4 regions of the Serratia proteamaculans genome follow, and region 4 is predicted to be linked to each of the others. Evidence: predicted binding sites of a transcription regulator. Region 4 holds the regulator's gene; each other region holds the start of a gene.
What was found. The regulator PurR, encoded in region 4, represses purine synthesis genes. The targets are predictions, from matches to a motif close to CANGCAAACGTTTGCNTG.
Positions count from the first base shown of each region.

Region 1 (2,204 bases), 2.9 Mb from region 4:
AGCAGGTTCCAGTCAAAGCCCAGGCCGTAATACAGCGGCGTTGGGATGATGATCGCTGCCGTCTCGGGAACCGGTTGGCTTGATGGCAGCATGTCCATGGCCCAGGCCAGCAGATAACCGACCGCCATGGCAATCACCAGAGAGGCGACGCGCAGGTACGGGTTGCGCTGACGATTTAGCAAGATAATCAACAATAATACCGCACCGGCCAGCAGCAGGTTTTTGGGGGCACCGAAGCTACCCTCGTTCATCGCGGCATAGCCACCGCCGATGGAGGTCAGCCCGACCTGGATCAGCGATAAACCGATAATCATCACCACGATGCCGGAAACCAGCGGGGTGATAATACGTCGCGCCAGGTGCAGCACGCGTGATAGCAAGATCTCGGTGCAGGAGGCGACCATCAGTGTGCCAAACAGCGCTGCCATCATGGTTGGCACGTCGGCCCCGCCGTTTTTCAGCGCCAGCCCACCCATAATCAGCGGTGCAACAAAGTTAAAACTGGTGCCCTGGATTGACAGCAGACCGGAACCGACCGGCCCCCAGGTTTTAATTTGCAGGATAGAGGCCAGACCGGAGGCAAACAGCGACATGCTGATGATGTGTTGAGTATCCTGTGCCGGTAAACCTAACGCCTGACAGATCAACAGAGCCGGGGTGATCACTGCAACAAACATTGCCAACAGGTGCTGACTAGCGGCAAACAGCGTCTGAGGCAGTGGTGGGCGGTCTTCCAGGCGATAAATCAGTTCACTGTTGCGGGCAGGGGAGGATGCTTTTTGCGCAGCATCGAGCTCGGCGGATGGCATGGTCATGGTGTGGCATTTCCAGAAACGGCAAAGCAGGCATTTTAATGATTTGCCTCACAAAAGCAAACGGTTGCGCGTTAATGTTTTGTTAGTGTTATCGCCGGTTATGTCGCATTTTTATTCATTTTTTCTTGTGTTATCAGCGTTTTTTCCTTCTAATCCTGCACTCATCAAGTTTTAAAAACTAAGCGGTTTTCTATAACTTATTATTTCTTAATTGGATCTTTCCCCTTACATGGAGTACCTGGATGTTTCATCTTGATACTTATGGCACGTTAGTCGCGGCAACATTGGTTTTGCTCCTTGGGGGCAAATGCGTTACCAGCATTCCCCTGTTGAGAAAATACACTATCCCCGCACCTGTCGCCGGTGGCTTACTGGTGGCACTCCTGTTGTTAGCCCTGAAAAAGCTGGTTAACTGGGAAATCAGCTTCGATATGTCGCTGAAGGACCCATTGATGCTGGCTTTCTTCGCCACCATCGGTCTGAATGCCAACCTGGCGCGTTTGCGTGCGGGCGGCAAGGCATTAATGGTGTTCCTGTTTGTGGTGCTGGGCCTGCTGCTGGTGCAGAACGCCATCGGCATCGGCATGGCGAAAATGCTGGGTCTGGATCCGCTAATGGGTCTGATCGCCGGCTCCATTACGCTGTCCGGCGGCCACGGCACCGGGGCGGCCTGGAGCAAGCTGTTTATCGAGCGCTACGGGTTTGAAAATGCCACGGAAGTGGCGATGGCCTGTGCCACCTTCGGACTGGTACTGGGTGGCCTGATTGGCGGGCCGGTGGCACGATACCTGGTGAAGCACTCTTCCACGCCGGAAGGCACACCGGACGACAGTGTCCAGCCAAGCGGTTTTGAAAAGCCGGAAAGCGGCCGTTTGATCACCTCGCTGGTCATGGTTGAAACCATTGCCATGATCGCCATCTGTTTGAGCCTGGGTCAGTTGATCTCGGGCTTGCTGAGTGGCACGGTGTTTGAATTGCCAAACTTCGTCTGCGTGCTGTTTGTCGGCGTGATCCTCAGCAACACCCTGGCTTTCACCGGCTTTTATACCGTGTTTGAACGTGCGGTATCGGTGCTGGGCAACGTCAGCCTGTCGCTGTTCCTGGCCATGGCGCTGATGAGCCTGCGGTTGTGGGAGCTGGCTTCGCTGGCCTTGCCGATGCTGGCGATCCTGGCGGTGCAAACGCTGGTGATGGCGCTGTACGCCATTTTCGTCACCTACCGGGTGATGGGCAAAAATTACGATGCAGCGGTACTGGCTGCGGGCCACTGTGGCTTCGGTATGGGCGCGACGCCAACGGCGATCGCCAATATGCAGGCGATTACCGATCGCTTCGGCCCATCACACCTGGCGTTTCTGGTGGTGCCAATGGTCGGGGCGTTCTTTATTG
Region 1 is NZ_OX461105.1:5,326,464-5,328,667, reverse strand. Features, by position in the region: gene QOT07_RS24795 (nucleobase:cation symporter-2 family protein) at 1-815, opposite strand, end outside; gene gltS (sodium/glutamate symporter) at 1,058-2,204, shown strand, end outside.
Region 1: QOT07_RS24795 (nucleobase:cation symporter-2 family protein) is a predicted target of PurR. The motif match lies at 869-886, and genes of this name have one in related genera.

Region 2 (2,204 bases), 2.1 Mb from region 4:
CTGGCTGATGCTCGGCGCGATAATCACTTCCACAAACTGGCGGCTGATGATCGCCTGTGCGGTGGCGGCGTCCAGTTCGCGGTTGAAGGCGATAATACCGCCGAAAGCAGAGGTAGGGTCGGTTTGATAGGCTCGCTCATAGGCCGCGAGAACATCATCACCGATCGCCACACCGCACGGGTTGGCGTGCTTGACGATCACACAGGCCGGCTCGGCGAACTCTTTCACACATTCCAGTGCGGCATCGGTATCGGCGATGTTGTTGTAAGACAGCGCTTTGCCTTGCAATTGTTCCGCGGTGGCGACAGAGGCTTCCTGAACGTTCTCTTCTATATAGAAGGCAGCTTGCTGGTGGCTGTTCTCACCGTAGCGCATATCTTGCTTCTTTATATAGTTGAGGTTCAGGGTGCGAGGGAAACGGCCGGCAGGTTGCTCAGTATCACCGTGGTAGGCCGGAACCAGCGCGCCGAAGTAGTTGGCGATCATGCTGTCGTAAGCGGCGGTGTGTTCGAAGGCTTTGATGGCCAGATCGAATCGCGTGGTGTATTGCAGCGAACCGTCGTTGTTATCCATCTCGGTAATGATAGCGGCGTAGTCGCTGCTCTTCACCACGATGGCAACGTCTTTATGGTTCTTGGCGGCGGAGCGCACCATGGTAGGGCCGCCGATGTCGATGTTCTCGACCGCGTCTTCCAGTGAGCAGTTCGGACGCGCCACGGTTTGGGCGAACGGATAAAGGTTTACTACCACCATGTCGATTGGCTTGATGTCATGTTGGTCCATGATGGCATCGTCCTGGCCACGACGGCCCAGAATACCGCCATGTACTTTGGGGTGCAGGGTCTTTACTCGTCCGTCCATCATTTCCGGGAAGCCGGTATAGTCGGAAACTTCGGTAACAGACAGGCCGGCATCTGCCAGCAGGCGGGCAGTGCCACCGGTGGAGAGCAGTTCAACGCCACGCTGGGATAGCGCTTCGGCGAATTCAACGATACCGGCTTTGTCAGAGACGCTGAGCAGGGCCCGGCGGATTGGACGAGGTTGTTGCATGGTTTTATCCCTTGGCTTTGGAGTCGCAATAAAAGAGCGTTACGTGAATTTCCACCTTCTACTCTCTATAAGGAAAGGTTTTTCTCTCTATAAAGGGGTGATCAGGCACAGATTCAGGTAACGCCCCCATAAAAAGGGGAGCGTTTCGTCGCGGGGAATTGTAGCGAAAACGTTTGCGTGGCGCTCGTAAATTTTCCGTGCAAATGACTTCTGTGGATAAGTTTGTGTACAACAAGGTATAAAGCGGGGTTTTGCTGTGGAATGCAGCAAACGATCGTTTTTGTCGAAAATACCTATTGCGGCCTGCTGAGAACTCCCTATAATGCGCCTCCATCGACACGGAACATGTGAACAACTTCACAGAGTCTCCGGGGTTCGAAGAGAAAAAATCCTGAAATTTAGGGGTTGACTCTGAAAGAGGAAAGCGTAGTATACGCCACCTCGAGATAGCAAGCTACGGCGGCTAACTCACTGCTCTTTAACAATTTATCAGACAATCTGTGTGGGCACTCCACAAGACGATATCCAGAACCTTCGGGTTCGAAAAAATATCAAGTCTTGAAGAGTGACCAAGCAATACGTTGTTTCGTTGGCTTGTCCAACAGAATGACTATTACGAAAGTTATTTTCGAGCATCGCTTCACGAGTTGAAGCAAATCAAGCTTTTAATTGAAGAGTTTGATCATGGCTCAGATTGAACGCTGGCGGCAGGCCTAACACATGCAAGTCGAGCGGTAGCACAGGAGAGCTTGCTCTCTGGGTGACGAGCGGCGGACGGGTGAGTAATGTCTGGGAAACTGCCTGATGGAGGGGGATAACTACTGGAAACGGTAGCTAATACCGCATAACGTCTTCGGACCAAAGTGGGGGACCTTCGGGCCTCACGCCATCAGATGTGCCCAGATGGGATTAGCTAGTAGGTGGGGTAATGGCTCACCTAGGCGACGATCCCTAGCTGGTCTGAGAGGATGACCAGCCACACTGGAACTGAGACACGGTCCAGACTCCTACGGGAGGCAGCAGTGGGGAATATTGCACAATGGGCGCAAGCCTGATGCAGCCATGCCGCGTGTGTGAAGAAGGCCTTCGGGTTGTAAAGCACTTTCAGCGAGGAGGAAGGGTAGTGTGTTAATAGCACATTGCATTGACGTTAC
Region 2 is NZ_OX461105.1:310,009-312,212, forward strand. Features, by position in the region: gene purH (bifunctional phosphoribosylaminoimidazolecarboxamide formyltransferase/IMP cyclohydrolase) at 1-1,050, opposite strand, end outside; rRNA gene QOT07_RS01415 (16S ribosomal RNA) at 1,717-2,204, shown strand, end outside.
Region 2: purH (bifunctional phosphoribosylaminoimidazolecarboxamide formyltransferase/IMP cyclohydrolase) is a predicted target of PurR. The motif match lies at 1,213-1,230, and genes of this name have one in related genera.

Region 3 (2,204 bases), 450 kb from region 4:
CCCATTGGCTAAATCCAGCATTAGCCGATCGTGTTCAGCGTCAAAATACCAACGCCAATTATCGTCAGGTTTTATCTTCATCTCTTATCCTTCTCGCTGCCCATGCCACGCAATATTTACCCTAAAAGGTGATTTTATCACCACTAAAGTCGCTTAAACATCGGATAATTCCGCGAACGATATTTATGCTAGTGGACAAAATATAGACGAGCCGGGGGAAGAAATAAACCCCCGGCGGAAAATGAAAGGAAAAATATTAGATGTAGTTAACGATATCTTTAATCAGGCGCGGACCTTTGAAGATAAATCCGGAATAAATTTGCACCAATGAAGCCCCGGCCGCCATTTTTTCCCGCGCCGCCATCAGGGAATCAATTCCGCCGACGCCGATAATCGGCAAGCGCCCTTGCAACTCCAGCGACAGACGGCGGATCACTTCGGTGCTGCTTGCCTGCAACGGACGACCACTCAGGCCCCCCATTTGCTCACAATAATTCAGCCCCTGGATCAATTTACGATCCAGCGTGGTATTGGTCGCGATCACGCCATCTATATTATGACGCACCAGGCTGTCGGCTATTTGGATCAATTCTTCTTCTGAAAGATCCGGCGCGATCTTTACTGCTACCGGCACATATTTGTGATGACGCTCATGTAATTCCTGCTGCTTATTTTTAATCGCAGCCAGAAGATCGTCCAACGCCTCACCATACTGTAAGGATCGTAATCCCGGAGTATTAGGTGACGAAATGTTAATCGCGATATAACCGGCATACGGATAAACTTTATCCATGCAGATCAGATAATCGTCTTTTCCTTGCTCAACCGGGGTATCTTTATTCTTGCCGATATTAATCCCCAGAATACCGCCGAAATGGGATTTCTTAACGTTTTCAACCAGATTATCCACGCCCAGGTTGTTAAAGCCCATGCGGTTGATCAGACCTTCTGCTTCCACAATACGGAACAGACGCGGTTTGTCATTGCCCGACTGCGGGCGCGGCGTCACGGTGCCCACTTCGACAGAGCCAAAACCCATGGCGCCAAACGCATCGATGCACTCGCCGTCTTTATCCAGACCGGCGGCCAAACCCAATGGGTTTTTAAAAGAGAGCCCCATACAGCTTACCGGCTTGGTCGGCACAGACTGACGAATGAGAAATTCTAACGGGGTGCCGCTGACACGGCGGAGCTGCTGAAAAGTCAATTCATGCGCACGCTCGGGATCGAGCTGGAACAACGCTTTTCTGATGAGGGGGTAGTACATGTACTCTCCTGATTTCCCGGTTGCAAACCGGGGGCGTATTATCCGGTATCCCCTGACCAATTGGAATTGATTAAAAGCAAAAAAAGCGTTTTTTACGCAATCGTTTCCCCCGGTCTGGACTCAAACCGCCGCCAATCCGCATTTGCGCATATCAAAATCGAAAAATGAGATTTAAGTAACCCGCCTCTTTGCTGATAGGTTTAAAACACTTCTCGACCATTTTCTGATTAAACCTAACTTTTAGTTATAAGGAGTGGTAATGCGCGTTATATCACTGGCCGGCAGCCCTCGTATCCCATCGCGCTCAGCGGCGCTGCTTTCCCTGAGTAAAAACTGGTTGCAGCAGCAAGGCGTGGAAGTGATTTCCTATACCTTGCATGACTTTGATGCCGAAGATTTGCTGTACGCCAATTTTAACAGCCCGGCGATCAAGGCCTTTACCGAACAACTGGCCCAGGCCGATGGCCTGCTGGTCTCTACGCCGGTGTATAAAGCCTCGTTTTCCGGCGCGCTGAAGACCCTGCTGGATCTACTGCCCGAACGAGCGCTGGATCATAAGGTGGTGTTACCGCTGGCCACCGGCGGCTCCATTGGTCATATGCTGGCGGTGGACTACGCCCTCAAGCCAGTCCTGGCAGCATTGAAAGCGCAGGAAGTCCTGCACGGGGTGTTTGCCGATGACAGCCAGGTGGTGCTGGACGGGGAAGCCATCACGCTGTCCGACAACCTGGCCGGCCGGCTGGAAGAGGCTTTAGAAAGCTTTTATCTGGCGCTAGGCCGCCGTAAACCGCCGAGAGTCACCACCAACCCGTCTCTGTTTGCCCGCCAAACCGCCTGACGGCACAGCCTATAAGGAGATAAGCATGAAACGACCTTCTTTACTAAGACGTTGGCTGGGTGCCGGCGCATTGGCGGGCATCATCTCGCTGGTGTGGAT
Region 3 is NZ_OX461105.1:1,923,960-1,926,163, reverse strand. Features, by position in the region: gene QOT07_RS09000 (cell division protein ZapC) at 1-81, opposite strand, end outside; gene pyrD (quinone-dependent dihydroorotate dehydrogenase) at 257-1,267, opposite strand; gene ssuE (NADPH-dependent FMN reductase) at 1,527-2,105, shown strand; gene QOT07_RS08985 (sulfonate ABC transporter substrate-binding protein) at 2,131-2,204, shown strand, end outside.
Region 3: pyrD (quinone-dependent dihydroorotate dehydrogenase) is a predicted target of PurR. The motif match lies at 1,361-1,378, and genes of this name have one in related genera.

Region 4 (2,204 bases):
TCAGGGAACAATTTAGCGATGCCGCAGTGAAAAACTTTGGCGCAGGCTGGACCTGGCTGGTGAAAAAGCCGGATGGTTCACTGGCTATTGTTAACACCTCGAACGCGGCTACACCGTTGACCGGTGAAGATAAACCGCTGCTGACCGTCGACGTTTGGGAACACGCCTACTACATCGATTACCGCAATGCGCGGCCGGCCTACCTGGAAAACTTCTGGGCGCTGGTTAACTGGGCATTTGTGGAGAAAAACCTGGCGTAAAGCTGAGGGAAAGAGCAATCAGGCGCAGCGGGCTGCGCCTGTTTTACTTAAGGGGATCAGTTCAAAGCAGCGGTGAAGCTGAAAGCAATAATCACGGCCAGCGCACAGACGGTGGTGAACAGTGACATTTTCAGATCGGTATCCATTACAACTCCTTTTCAGATTGGGTTTCCCAAGGGTAAAAGGCACACAATTAATGCGTCAAACCATTTTCACACAGTTAGCCAATAAAATCTTGTTATCATTTCCCGGTTTATTATATCGATTACCTCTTCCCCTTTTGTTCAATATGGGACAAAATTCGCAGTTCACAACTGTGTACCGGCAAAATGCCCCTCCTGACCAAGCGCTGACGACTTCAACACACTAAAAACTCAGTTTTCGCTTCTTTGGAGAAGGATCTACGCAGGCAAACGATTAACATCACACTTACATGCTGCAACATGTGAGTTCAGGAGTCATTCTTTACATGGCAACGATTAAAGATGTGGCCAAACGCGCTGGCGTTTCCACCACCACCGTTTCGCACGTCATCAATAAGACTCGTTTCGTCGCCGAAGAGACAAAAACGGCCGTGGCTGCCGCGATTAAAGAGCTGCACTATTCACCCAGCGCCGTGGCGCGTAGCCTGAAGGTCAATCACACCAAATCGATTGGTTTGCTGGCGACCTCCAGCGAAGCCCCCTACTTTGCCGAAGTGATCGAGGCGGTGGAAAACAGTTGCTACAGCAAAGGCTATACGCTGATCCTGTGTAACTCGCACAACAATCTGGACAAACAGCGTGCCTATCTGGCGATGTTGGCACAAAAACGCGTCGATGGTCTGCTGGTCATGTGTTCGGAATACCCGGACCAATTGCTCGGCATGCTGGAAGACTATCGCAACATCCCAATGATGGTGATGGACTGGGGTACCGCGCGCGGTGATTTTACCGATACCATTATCGATAATGCCTTCGAAGGTGGCTATTTGGCCGGGCGTTATCTGATCGAGCGCGGCCACCGTGATATCGGCGCCATTCCGGGTCAGTTGGCGCGTAATACCGGTGGCGGCCGCCATCAGGGCTTTTTAAAGGCCATGGAAGAAGCCAATATCGAAGTTCGCGACGAATGGATTGTCCAGGGTGACTTTGAGCCAGAATCCGGCTACAAGGCCATGCACCAGATATTGTCGCAGAAGCATCGCCCGACCGCGGTATTCTGCGGTGGCGATATCATGGCGATGGGTGCGATCTGCGCCGCCGATGAACTTGGGCTGCGCGTACCGCAGGACATCTCGGTGATTGGCTACGATAACGTACGTAACGCCCGCTATTTCACCCCGGCGCTGACCACCATTCATCAACCGAAAGAGCGTTTGGGTGAGATGGCATTCACCATGTTGCTGGACCGTATCATCAGCAAGCGCGAAGAGTCGCAGGTGATTGAAGTGCATCCCAAGCTGGTTGAGCGCCGCTCGGTCGCTGACGGCCCTTTCATCGATTACCGCCGCTAGTCGTTAGCGCCGGAAGCCTCTGCGGTTTCCGGCGTCACTTCGCTTAACCATTCCTGATTCAAGGTTTCACTGTCCCCCAGGTAGTCCAACAGCCAGGCCATCGCCGGTGATGGCGTATTCTGCTGCCAGGTCAGGCAACAAGGGCTGGCCGGAAACGGCTGTTGCAACTGCAACGCCACCAGTTCCCCGCGCTGCACCAACGGCAATGCCTGATGCGCAGGCATCATGCCGACGCACAGGCCTGCACACAGGCAATCCAACGCCGAGGCCCAGTCCGGCGCCACCAACCGCCGTTGGTTGTCCAGCGTCCAGGTGACTCGTTTGGGCAGGTTGCGTGAGGTATCTTCCAGACACAGCGATGGGAAAGGCCGAAGCTGATCGTCGTTCAGCAGCCCTTCCAGCGCCGCCAGCGGATGCTGCGGGCTGACCACGCACAACCAGCGCATATC
Region 4 is NZ_OX461105.1:2,377,919-2,380,122, reverse strand. Features, by position in the region: gene sodB (superoxide dismutase [Fe]) at 1-260, shown strand, start outside; gene cydH (cytochrome bd-I oxidase subunit CydH) at 317-406, opposite strand; gene purR (HTH-type transcriptional repressor PurR) at 730-1,755, shown strand; gene punR (DNA-binding transcriptional activator PunR) at 1,752-2,204, opposite strand, start outside.